Regions from separate parts of the Microbulbifer sp. ABM4_008 genome, predicted to be linked through region 1. Evidence: predicted binding sites of a transcription regulator. Region 1 holds the regulator's gene; each other region holds the start of a gene.
The links. Region 1 encodes LexA, which represses DNA repair genes until DNA is damaged. Its sites were predicted from a motif close to ACTGTNTNTANANACAGT; they were not measured.
Positions count from the first base shown of each region.

Region 2: a site for LexA is predicted at 1,368-1,385, ahead of ACYX4J_RS08655 (LexA family protein). Genes of this name have one in related genera too.
Region 3: a site for LexA is predicted at 1,705-1,722, ahead of uvrD (DNA helicase II). Genes of this name have one in related genera too.
Region 4: a site for LexA is predicted at 1,344-1,361, ahead of ACYX4J_RS07390 (LexA family protein). Genes of this name have one in related genera too.

Region 1 covers NZ_CM149970.1:1,800,186-1,803,308, forward strand. Annotated here, with positions in the region: gene topA (type I DNA topoisomerase) at 1-443, shown strand, start outside; gene ACYX4J_RS07895 (DUF6586 family protein) at 447-938, shown strand; gene ACYX4J_RS07900 (hypothetical protein) at 1,293-1,550, shown strand; gene lexA (transcriptional repressor LexA) at 1,614-2,219, opposite strand; gene ACYX4J_RS07910 (LOG family protein) at 2,380-3,018, shown strand.
Region 2 covers NZ_CM149970.1:1,981,570-1,984,692, reverse strand. Annotated here, with positions in the region: gene ACYX4J_RS08660 (Y-family DNA polymerase) at 1-963, opposite strand, end outside; gene ACYX4J_RS08655 (LexA family protein) at 963-1,352, opposite strand; gene ACYX4J_RS08650 (hypothetical protein) at 1,453-1,650, opposite strand; gene ltrA (group II intron reverse transcriptase/maturase) at 2,197-3,123, opposite strand, start outside.
Region 3 covers NZ_CM149970.1:5,022,111-5,025,233, forward strand. Annotated here, with positions in the region: gene ACYX4J_RS21825 (multidrug effflux MFS transporter) at 1-639, opposite strand, end outside; gene hexR (transcriptional regulator HexR) at 757-1,611, opposite strand; gene uvrD (DNA helicase II) at 1,756-3,123, shown strand, end outside.
Region 4 covers NZ_CM149970.1:1,692,902-1,696,024, forward strand. Annotated here, with positions in the region: gene ACYX4J_RS07380 (hypothetical protein) at 1-40, shown strand, start outside; gene ACYX4J_RS07385 (hypothetical protein) at 151-1,212, opposite strand; gene ACYX4J_RS07390 (LexA family protein) at 1,374-1,775, shown strand; gene ACYX4J_RS07395 (hypothetical protein) at 2,160-2,621, shown strand; gene ACYX4J_RS07400 (hypothetical protein) at 2,808-3,123, shown strand, end outside.

The sequences.
Region 1 (3,123 bases):
CCCGCAAGCTGCTGAAAAATGGGCAGCCGGCGCCACCGAAAATGGATCCGGTTCCCATGCCGGAATTGGCCTGTATCAAAGTGGAGGATCACTATATCCTACGCGATGGTGCCTCGGGTCTATTCCTGGCTGCCAGCCAGTTCCCGAAAAACCGTGAGACCCGTGCGCCCCTGGTTAAAGAGCTGCTGCCTCACCAGAGTGAGATCGATCCAAAATACAGCTTCCTATTCTCTGCACCGACTCAAGATGACAGTGGGCGGGATACCGTAGTTCGATTTAGCCGCAAAACCCAGGAGCAATATGTTCAATCTGAGGAAGAGGGCAAGGCGACCGGTTGGCGTGCTTTTTATCGCGATGGTGGTTGGAAAGTAGAGGCCTCCACCAAGAGCACTGCTGCCAAGCGCAAGAAACCGGCAGCTAAAAAGACAGCGGCAAAGAAGTAGGTAATGAGTAACTCTTACACGATTCATGTCACTTCGGCTCTACGCAAGAGCCAGCTGTTGCTGCAACAGCCGTGGGACTTGCCTCTCCAGCGCGATGCGCTGGAAGAGGCAGCGTTGATGCAGTTGTGCAAGGCCTATCGGGCTTTTCTTGCAGAGCAGGCCGCCCAGCTTCAGCTGGGATTTGAACCGGAGTCTCCGCAGTTGATCATTGATGCGCTGGGCGTTCAGGGTAGGGCTAGTGCGGAGGCCAATGAGCTGTCCGGCCTGGTCGGCGATCCGCAGAGTTGGTTATCCCATATGCTTTACGCCTGGGAAGAGCAGCAGAAAATATCTGTGGGTGCTGATGAAAAACAGCAACAGGTTAATTTAATCCCGCTACACAACGAAGTTGCCAAGCCCGAGTTTGCACCTTTGTCCAAAGAGTTATTGCTTCAGTGGCATCGTTCTCTGAGTGAGTTGGTGGTGAGGCAGCGCGCTCACTTGGATGAGTGTTAACTAATACGCTTACTCGACCTCGGTGAACTTCTGAATAGATTCGTAATATTCCTGCGAATTTTGAAGGTTGTTGATATTAGGCGCACCTCTGCGGGAAAGTCCGCTGTCCTTTGAGTGAGTCACAATAGAGTAGTTGTGGCCCACTCGACATAACCCGCAACAGGTGCAACGTGCAAAGCAATTCACTTTTCTCTTGTGATCTCTTGAGTGGTTTAGGTAATTCTTTGATATAGCGTACTGGTAATAGACTGCCTCGAAAGTCAGGAGCCAGAAGCCCTCAAATTGGATGAATGAAACTTATCGCAAGCCTGTGGTACACTGGGCGCAAACTGTTGTGCCGTGAAGGAAAAGCGAATGTCCTCCGAAACTTTTGAAATAATCGAGCTGGCTAATGGCGATGTAGCTTTGCGTCGTGCTGGCCATAAAGAGGACCCTTTGGTAAGCATTTCTTTTTCTGCAGAAAGCCTTCAGTTTCTGCGCAAGAACAAGGTTGCTGTGGCAAGGGCTATGTTGGAAGCGGGCATTGAAGCCGTACAAAATCTAGACGATCTTGAGGCTGGTTACTTCGAGGAAGAAGATGATTTAATGCCGGTAAATCATACTATTCACTAACATCAGCGTTAGTTCGAGTCTTATCAACAGCGGCCAATGGCCGCTGTTGTCGTTTTTAGGGGCTTAAGGCGTTTGGCGAATAACCCCTACGGCTAATCCCTCAATCACAAAGTTCTTATCTCTCATATCGACTTGAATTAACTCAAAGTCATCATTTTCAGGTAGCAACTGAACGGTTGCCTGATTTCCCTTGCGGCGAAAGCGCTTCACAGTGACTTCATCATCGATACGGGCAACCACGATTTGGCCATTGCGCACCTGCTCGGTCTTTTGCACTGCCAGCAAGTCTCCATCGAGAATGCCCGCATCTCGCATACTCATACCGTGTACCCTCAACAAATAATCTGCGGGGGGATGGAAGAAGCTCGCGGGCAAGTCGCAATAATCTTCAATATGTTCGCTGGCGAGTATGGGATTCCCCGCAGCTACTCTACCCACAATCGGCAAGCCGGATTGGTGATCCGGAATTCGAATGCCTCGGGAAGCGCCGGCAACCATCTCAATGGCGCCTTTTCTGGCGAGCGCTTTCAGGTGTTCCTCGGCGGCATTGGGTGAGCGGAAGCCGAGCTCCTGGGCAATTTCTGCCCGCGTTGGCGGGTAGCCTGTTTCATCCAGGTAGGACTTGATCAGGTCGAGAACCTGGGACTGACGAGCGGTGAGATTGGTCATAGATTTACCTAGTTTTCTGTATTTATATACAGTTGCTGGAATTATATACAGATTTATTGTTCGCGCAATCCTCAGGTTTTAGTCTTTGTGAGCTGCTACATTGATGGAGAAAGCAAGGAGAGAAGAAAGCGTTGAAGGAACTGACAAAGAGGGAAAAATAATGTTGGATGCAAAAATGCCGGAAGCCTGGAGAGTGCTTCGTATTCAGTCTGAATTGGTAGATGGGATAGAGCGGCTGATAGCCTTAGGTGGTGCAGTGACAGTGTTTGGAGGGGCGAGATTTACAGAGGATAGTCCTGAATATCAGCAGGGGGTAAAGTTGGGAGAGTTGCTCGCGGCTGAAGGGATCCCCGTGATTACCGGTGGTGGGCCGGGGCTGATGGAGGCTTGTAACCGAGGGGCTTTCGGGCAGCCCGGCGCATCAATTGGGCTAAACATAGAACTGCCTTTTGAACAGGCGGCAAATCCATATCAGGACATCAGTTTGAACTTCCGATATTTTTTTGTACGGAAATTTATGTTTGTAAAACACGCACTTGGATTCGTTGGACTTCCCGGTGGCTACGGCACGTTGGATGAGTTGTTTGAAGCTCTTACCTTGGTGCAAACGCAGAAAGTGCGGCGTTTCCCAATTGTGTTGGTAGGTAAGCGTTACTGGAGTGGGTTGTACGATTGGTTGGTAGATACAGTGTTAGAGCGCGATTGTATCGATGCCAGTGATCTCGACCTTTTTCATATCGTTGATAGTGTGGAGGAGGCTGCGGCCCTGATTATGAAATATATGCAGGTGAAAGAATAATTATTCGGGTGATCTTAAAATACCGAAAAAATTTTCAAAGTTATTTTTGTTAAAGCTGCCCCCGGACTAAAAGGCTATGTCGGCTGGTGGGGTGGCGTACTTGCT
Region 2 (3,123 bases), 180 kb from region 1:
TACCAGCTGCACTATCAACCGTGTGTCATCCGTAGGGTATGGAGTTTGCACTACGGTGCTGCGGCTGTAGTAATGCGGTTCATGGGGTGAGGTATGCAGGAAGACATGGATAGACTTTACCAGGGAATCCTGGGCCCGCAACTTCTCTGCTGCCCTACTCGCATACAAGGTGACCGCCTGCAGTATCGGCTGCAGATCGGTGAGCTTTTCGCCGAATGAGCGCGTGCAATAGATCTGTTTCTTGGCTGGTGGCTGCTCTTCCAGGCTTAAGCAACTAATGCCATTTAGCTCTTCTATCGTGCGCTCAATATTTACGTTCGTATGGCTGCGTAGAATTTTCGGGTTGGCTTGTGCTAGGTCATAGGCTGTCTTGATACCCAGGTGCCCAAGTCGCTTTGATAGGCGCCTGCCTACACCCCACACATCACCTACTTCAGTGCGCCGCTGCAGCCATTGCCACTTTGCGGGGGAGTCCAAGACGCAGACGCCCTGACACTTGGGGATCTTCTTGGCGACTCTATTTGCCAGCTTGGCCAGGGTTTTACTGGGAGCAATGCCAACGCCCACCGGCATGCGAACATCCCGCCAAAGGGTTTGCCTTATTTGCTGGCCGTAATCCAGCAGACACTCTTGCAACCCATGCAGATCCAGAAACATCTCATCGATGCTATAGACTTCAACCTCTGGACTGTACTGCTTCAGCGTTATCATTACCCGGTGGGAAATATCGCCGTACAGGGCGTAGTTACTCGAGAAGATCTTTACCCCGTGCTTTCGCAACAGATGCTCGATCTTGAAGAACGGCTGCAAATCGGGAATACCTAACACTTTGGCTTCTTTCGAGCGAGCCACCACGCAACCATCATTATTGGAAAGGACTACCACCGGAAGCCCGCGCAGGTCGGGGCGGAATATCTGTTCGCAGCTGGCATAGCAGCTGTTGCAATCAACCAGTGCCAACATCAGCAGGACCGGTGGTACCGCACGGAAGCCTTGACCACTCCCTCAACAATCAATTCCTGCCCCTCCCAAATGGGAATCGGTGCGTATTTATCATTGGCTGATAGCAGGCGGCCCTGTTGGCGGTCGAGCACCTTGCACGTTAACTGCCCATCGAGGGCAACCACCACCACATCACCGTGTATTGGCGTTAATGATCGGTCGACTACCAGCAGATCCCGGTCAAAGATGCCGAGGTTCTGCATAGAGTCGCCGTTGGCGCGGGCGAGGAATGTCGCCGCCGGGCTGGTTATCAGGTGTTGATCCAGGCTCAGCGCTGCTTCTTTGTGGTCATCCGCTGGCGAAGGAAAGCCGCAGCTAACGCCACTGCCGTATAGAGGGGAAAGTTTCATGTGCTCTAGCAATATACTGTATTTTTATACAGTGTAGTGGCGAGCACCCAATAAAGACAAGTAGCCAGTGTGACTCCAGGGCCTCACAGGTATTTTGTACTCAAGCCATCTCGGCGCCGCCACCTCCTTTTGACTCAGCCGAATAAATCACCCCCTGGATAGTGGTGCTCACTTCCTCACCTATCAGCTTTAACACGGCATCCATTCCCGCTAAATCAGGGCAGCCTGTTACCCGCTCCAGGGCCACACACAGGCCTGCGACCCGCTGCAATTGCTCCACTTGCGCTTTTATAGGCATGCGCAACTCCTTGTAACTGCTAGCCCTATCTCAATCTTGTGTCACCTAACACCGGCCATCTTTATTGCCTTATGACGACAAGCCGCCAAACGCACCTCGATATTTGAGGCCGGATCACTAGGCGATCTCCTGAGCAACGTACGGAAACGGGAGAGGATGATGATTGCACAGCCGGCAAGACAGCTGGGGCTTGCGTCATCTCAAATTTCGAAAATGGAAACGGGCGTACAAAGAGTTCCGGCGGACCTGCTGCCGGTATGGTGTGAGGCGGTTGGGATTACTTTAACGGAGGTGTATGGGGTGGAGAACCTGCACCACTTTGCACAGATTCCTTTCCCCCTTTTATTGATCGACTCTATTCGCAACTACCGGAGAATTTTCGCAAGCATATTCATTCGGTCATTGAGAGTAGCTAGCAACTCTGGAAGAGGTTGGGAGTAGTGGTAGGACAGCCGGTTACCCTAACTGCCCCCACGCAGATCCGGACGTGCGGAACTACCGCATCCGGCTCTTCAGTAATATATTCGCTCGTGTAAAGCACGAACCCTAATACCAGTCCACAAGTATACTGCGTTTGTATACTCGCGGTGGCTTTAGCCCAAAATATCCCAGCATTTCCTTTAGACTATTCCAGTTATAACTCTTGCGCTGACTCCGTCGATTGAGCCATTTGTGTATGCTGTGTAGAACATAGCTGTACAAACGGGACAAGCTTCGACTGTTGTCTGGCAGACCGAAGTAGTTCTGGAAGCCTTGTAGCTTGCGCTTCAGTGTGGGCAGCCATTCTCTCAGACGCTCACTGCGCTTGGCTTTGATCCAGTGGTAGAGCGCTTCCATTGTGCCCTTCTGTTTCTTTGCGGCAGTCCGGCGCCTGAGCCTGGGACGTTTGTTGACGTCCAAGCTCCAGTAGAACTCAAAACCCAGAAACTGGAACTGCCGTTTTCGGCCCGGATGGAAGCGGCTAAAGCGCTTCAGGTGCGTTTTCTCGGGGGCTAACTGCAGGCCAAACTTGTTCAGCCGTTGCGGTAGTACCCGGTAAAAGCGCTCTGCATCCGTTTTCAATTGGAAAGCCGCTACATAATCATCGGCGTACCGGATTAGCATGGCTCTGCCACGCATACGCGGCTTAACCTTCTTCTCGAACCACAAATCCAGGACGTAGTGCAGATAGATGTTCGCCAGTACCGGACTGATCACGCCACCTTGCGGGGTGCCTGCTGCCGCTTTACTGAACTTACCATCTGGAGTTTGCACGCGCACCTTAAGCCACTGTTTAATCAGTGTCAGCAGGGCTTTGTCGTCGATACGAAGGGCTAGCATGCGCAGTAACCAGTCGTGATCCAGCTGATCAAAGAAGCCTTTAATATCGGCTTCAACGATGTAGCCGTAGCCTTTGAATTGCAGGTTTAAGCCAAGGCTATGTACGGCTTGGTGGGCGCTTTTCCTGGGGCGGTAGCCGTAGCTAAAGGGCAG
Region 3 (3,123 bases), 2.0 Mb from region 1:
GCTGCCCACGAGAGACTTCAGCGGCATCATCTGGCGGCGTGCGCGGGTAAAGCGGGAGACAGTCTCCGGTAGCAGCAGCTGTACTAGTACGAGCATTGCAAGAGCGTACAGTAACAAAAAGACGAAAATACTCTGCCAGCCGCCTACGGCTAGCAGTGCGGAGCCGATCACCGGGGCGATCAGCGGTGCAATCAGCATGATGGTGCTAATCAGGGAAATAATTTTTGCCGCCTCACGGCCACTGTGTAGGTCGCGCACAATTGCAGCACAGATTACTGTGGCAAAGCCGCCGCCAACTGCCTGGCAGAAGCGCAGGATAATCAGTTGGTCTACATGGTCGGTAAACAGGACTAACAGGGAGCTGGCTATATAGATACTGAGGCCGATAGTTCCTACAAGGCGCCGTCCCCAGCGATCTGATAATGGTCCGCCAAACAGCTGCCCGAGGGCAAAGCCCAGCAGAAAACTGGACACTGAGTACTGCATCCGCTCGACTTCTGTATCCAGGGCCGCCGCCATCGCCGGAATGGCCGGCAGGTAGCTGTCGATGGAAAAAGGTGTCAGGGAAACGAGTGCGGCCAGCCACACCACTAGCCAGCGCGGGGCTTTCTCGTCCGGGTTAGAAGCGATGGATGTCATTATGTTGCTCAGGTACAGCCTGGAAGGATCTTCCCGGCAAAGCCCAATTGGCGGGAAATGGCTTTGGTAGAAACGGGCGGGCACATTGTCCCTTGCCCGCTTTGGATATCAGGGAGTTTAGTGCTTGTCTTCCCGCAATGTGTACAGTCCCTGTTTCAGTTTCAACAGGTGCTCCTGTAGCTGAGGACCTTTGCGCTGGGCTACGCCGATAGCGAGGACATCGATTACCACCAGGTGGGCGATGCGCGAGGACAGCGGCGTATAGATCTCAATATCCTCTTCCACATCCACTTCCAGTGGGATGCTGGCTTGTTGTGCCACCGGCGAGCCGCTGGGTGCCAAACCAACCACCAGAGCGCCCTGCTCTTTTGCCATGCTCATGGAGCGAAGTAACGCCTTGGTGCGACCGCTCTGGGAGATAGCTACTACTACATCCCCCGCTTGCATGGACATGGCCGACATATTCTGGATGTGGTGGTCTGAGTGAGCAGCGGTGGCCAACTGTAGGCGGAAGAACTTGTGCTGGGCATCGGCGGCGACGGCACCGGAGGCACCAAAACCGAAGAATTCCACCCGCTTGGAAGCGGCCATCGCAGTGACAGCGGCCTCGAGGGCACGGTCGTCAATTCTATCGCGGACTTTCAGCAGGGTATCCACCGTGGAGTCGAAAACCTTGCGCTTGTACTCGGCAATGGTATCCGTTTCCGTAACCGCAATCTGGCCGAAGCTGGGGCTGGATGCCAGCTGCTGCGCCAGGTTCAGCTTGAACTCCTGGAATCCGGAGCAGCCCACGGCGCGGCAAAAGCGTACCACGGTCGGTTCACTAACCTGGGCTTCAGTGGCCAGGTCGACGATGCGCATATGAATGATTTCATCGGGGTTGGCGAGAATATACTCCGCCACCTTGCGCTCTGATTTGCGCATGGATGACAGTTGTTCACTGATTCGTTGCGTTACTTCCGCCGGTTTCACAGGACTTCCTTCTCTATGCCAGATGGCGCAGTTTAGCCGCTGTGCCCTCCGCTGGCGAGCGACATCACATTACATTGTCAGGCGGGACAAAATCCTGTTTATTTACACAGGTCTTGTGCATCAGCTCTGGTACAATCTTCGCCCATGGACGTATCTCAGATTTTAGACCCCCTCAACGAGGCCCAGCGCGAAGCAGTAGCTGCCGCGCCCGGCAATCAATTGGTTCTGGCCGGTGCCGGCTCGGGCAAGACCCGGGTGCTGGTACACCGCATCGCCTGGCTGATGCAGGTGGAGGGCGCCTCGCCCTACTCCATTATGGCGGTAACCTTTACCAACAAGGCGGCCCGCGAGATGCGCGCCCGTATCGAAGAGCTGCTGGGGGTGAACACTTTTGGCATGTGGGTGGGCACCTTCCACGGCCTGGCTCACCGCCTGCTCAAGGCTCACTGGCAAGAAGCCAAGTTGCCGCAGAACTTCCAGATCCTGGATTCCGACGACCAGCTTCGCCTAATCAAGCGGGTACAGGCAGATCTGGGTCTGGATGATAAAAAGTGGTCACCGCGTGAAACCCAGTGGTGGATTGGCGCGCAGAAAGATGAAGGCCTGCGCCCGCAATATATCAATGCCGGCGCCGATCCCTGGTTGCAGACCATGGTGCGAATCGACTTCGCCTATGAAGAGGCCTGTCAGCGCGGTGGATTGGTTGATTTCGGCGAGCTGCTGTTGCGCGCCCACGAGCTCTGGCTGAATAACGATGCTATTCTGGCCCACTACCGCCGGCGCTTCCCCCATATCCTGGTGGATGAGTTCCAGGACACCAACACGATTCAATATGCCTGGTTGCGCTTACTTGCCGGTGAGCAGTGCCATATCACCGCCGTGGGTGACGATGACCAGTCTATCTACGGTTGGCGGGGTGCTAAGATCGAGAATATCCAGCACTTTTCCACAGACTTACGAGAAGTGCAGACGGTGCGACTGGAGCAGAACTACAGATCCACCTCCACCATTCTGAACGCGGCTAATGCGGTGATCGCTAATAACAGTGGTCGCTTGGGTAAGGAGTTGTGGACCAAGGGTGAAGAGGGTGAGCCCATCGCCGTCTACGCGGCCTACAACGAACAGGATGAATCGCGCTTTATTGTCGAACGTATCAATGACTGGGTGCGCGACGGCAATCGCCGCGACAGCATCGCCATCCTCTACCGCTCCAATGCCCAATCCCGGGTACTTGAAGAGGGGCTTTTGCGCGAGCTGGTTCCCTACCGTATCTATGGCGGCCAGCGCTTCTACGAGCGCCTGGAAATCAAGAACGCCCTGTCTTATTTACGCCTGATTACCAACCGCGATGATGACACCGCGTTTGAACGGGTAGTGAATACGCCCACCCGTGGCATCGGTGCGCGCACTGTAGAGATGGTGCGTTCTTATGCCCGGGAGCAGGGTTGCTCCCTGTGGCAGGCGGCCAAGCTGATGTTGCAGCAACGGGTATTGGCTGCTCGCGCCGGCAAT
Region 4 (3,123 bases), 110 kb from region 1:
CAACGAGAAGCAGGAGCGGCTTAGAGAATTATTAGAGTAAGTTGAGTATTATTGAGGTGAGTGGGCTGAACCCTCTACTGGAAGATTCAGCCCAAATATTGGTGCCAAAGAGAATGTTTGTTCTATCTAGCTCCTTTGAAGTTAGGATATTTAGGGTGACGATTTTTTTGAAGCAATATATTTACGTGCGCAGATATTAAATTGGGCAGAGCTAGATTTCCATATGATCCTGTTATCGATTTCTGGCAAAAAACTATAACTACAAAAAGCTTCAATCACCTTCAATATTGTAATTAGCGCAAAAATAGGATGGGTGTCATCGTAAGCTATTAAATGCTCGGTTTGACAATTTGGAGGTATGATTCCCTCATTAAACCTGATGTGTAGACTCTCAGACAATCTAAATGTCTTCATGAAATACTGGGCTGCCAGGTTGGTGTCTGCGTTATTTACTGGAGTGATGTCATTGCTAATATGGTTAAATTGTCTAATGGTTGTATCTAGGTAGAGCATTCCTCTGTTGTCTTTTAAAGATTTAAAGTCTACATTTTTTGCATTATTGTGAGGGAATATTCTTTGGTATAGTTTTCGGCGGTTATAGAATTTAATATTCCAATCGACCTCTAACTGGTCAAGCATCTCTAAGAAATCTTTCTTATGGTCATAGAAGTTGGAAGCCGTATTTCTTTCCTCGGTTTCGCTAAGAGCCTTTGCGAATTGGGCAGACCTATGATTCGAGGCTACAAGGGCGGTAAGTGGCAAAGCTATTGCGGCAAGAGCTAAAGGGAATCTAAAGATGTCGAATAGCCTGTTAAAACCATCGTAAGAATAGTCAAACTCTCTATCGAGGTTTAGGCCAATTATTAAACAGAAAACAAATGACACTGCCAGCGGGACGATTAGAGCAGCTTTAAATTTTCCTGATTGCCATAATGTCCTCTTTTCAATAAGGCCTTCAGGTGACCACCAGTTTCGTAGATATTTTCGATGTTGCTTATGGAAAAAAGAGATTAATAAGGCAGCTATAGTTAATATCAAAGTAAAAAAGTAATTCAACAAGGGGGATATAAGAATGAGTGCTCCAAGTGTGGTTAGTATCCACCCTAGGCCAGGAAGTGGGTATCTATCCGCGTCGTTTCTCTTGGCTGGATCCTCAACCGTAGTTTCGACTACGCCCTCTTTGGAAAAATCTTCATTCCTACCCTCACTCACAATAACCTTACTCCCTTTTTATATTTCACGACAGCTTGATAGTGATTGATAACTTTTCTAGTGTCTACTGGTGGCTAATATTAATCGGTATGTAGCGGTAAATTTTGCCATACAGCTTCTTGTTTTCGCATACTGTATATGTATACGGCATGCGGTATATTATGAAACTTACCTCTCTATACGGCAGCGGCGTCAGCTGTGGCTTTCCCTCCCCAGCAGATGACCCAAAAGAACAGCCGTTAAGCCTAGATGAACACTTAATAACCAATCCTCCGGCTACATTCATGGCCAGGGCCAACGGAGACTCTATGCAGGGCTTGGGCATCTTTGACCGTGATGTGCTCATTGTCGATCGCTCCCTGACACCTATGAATGGTGATGTGGTAGTGGTCGCTCTGGATGGTCAGCTGGCTTGCAAAATCTTGGACTTGAAACGAGGCCGACTATTGTCAGCTAATGGCAAATACAGGCCAATACCGGTCTGGGAAGGGCAGGAGTTGCTAGTTGAGGGTGTGGTTAAGGCGTCTATTCGGTACCATCGTATGGGTGACAAAAAGCACTGATTGCATGTCCAGCTTGCATAAGGGGTAACTATCGATGTCTAATACCCGCAGCGCGGGGTAATGTACTGGTTTTTTATACAGTGATTACCCCTGAAAATGATGTAGGTGGTTGATTTTGAAAGGGCGGGCCAAACATTGTGGCTCCTGAGGTCGCGGGTTCGATCCCCGTCGGCCACCCCAGATTCTTCCTTGTTTATCAAGGACTTAAAACCCCGCCGAGTGCGGGGTTTTTTAGTTTTAGGCCTCAGTGTACGAATTCGGTGTACGAATTTCTGCCTCAATCTATGTTGAGGTTTGATTTTGGTAGATCGTGAGCCATGTCTATCTGGCGGTAAAAATCCCCCCCCCCTTTTTAAAATCACTAAGAAGTAGCTTGGAGCTGTAATGAAGTATCTGCTGTCCGTATTTTTCCTAACTTGTTCTGCTTTCGCCTCTGCGGCTGGGGACTCAAACTTTTCATTAGGCAAGGGTCTGGATCATGCTGGGATAGGAGCAAAGTATTCGATTAACCGCGGTAAAGATAAGTACTTCGGCTCTTTGGGTTGGAAGGGCTATTCCGATGAGGCTGGTTCAGTTGCGGGTTACGGATTGGGTTGGGAGCGACTTGTAGCTTCCGATAGCCATTCTTTAGGAGCTTTCCTGGGGCTTGTAGAGGTTAACTATCGTAGAGATGAAGCAGCGCGCTATAACGGGATTGCTTTGCTTTACAATTATTACTTTTCAGGATTTTCTGAATCCTCATTTGTTCTCGGTGCCGCTGTTCATGCGGGAACCAGGTCAGGTGATGAGCCGTATTTTGATGAGCATACTACCGGTGCAAGTGTAAAGTTTGCTTATCAGTGGTAGCGTAGGTGGTGGATCTTTAGGTTCGACCCCCGCTCGCCCACCCCAGATTCTTCCTTGTTTATAAAGAACTTAAAACCTCGCCTAGTGCGGGTTTTTTCATTTCTGATTCCCGTGTGGTAATTTGGGTCTCAATCTATGTTGAGGTTTTGCTTGTTACTTGCTGTGATTCTTAAGGAGGAGAAGTAAATGAATGAAATATTGGGGGGGATAGAGCGGGTTTTAGATGAAATAGATGATTTGCCAGAGCTGGAAGATGAGTTTGACCGGTTGGCAGGGTGGCGCGCAGAGAATGGAGAGCCGGATCAGGAGCGGTCAAGCCTAGAGTTAAAAAAATGGAGGGTCAAGCTTCAAAATTTCCATGATGGCGCAGGTGCATGTTTTGAAAAGTTGGCCTCTATGCCTCTAGGGGGCCAATTAGAATTGGAACTCCGCCGCAAGCTGATGGGAAAGGCTGAGCAAAAAAAGGAGTCTATTCAAGGTCTACTTCCGAAGGTTGATATGC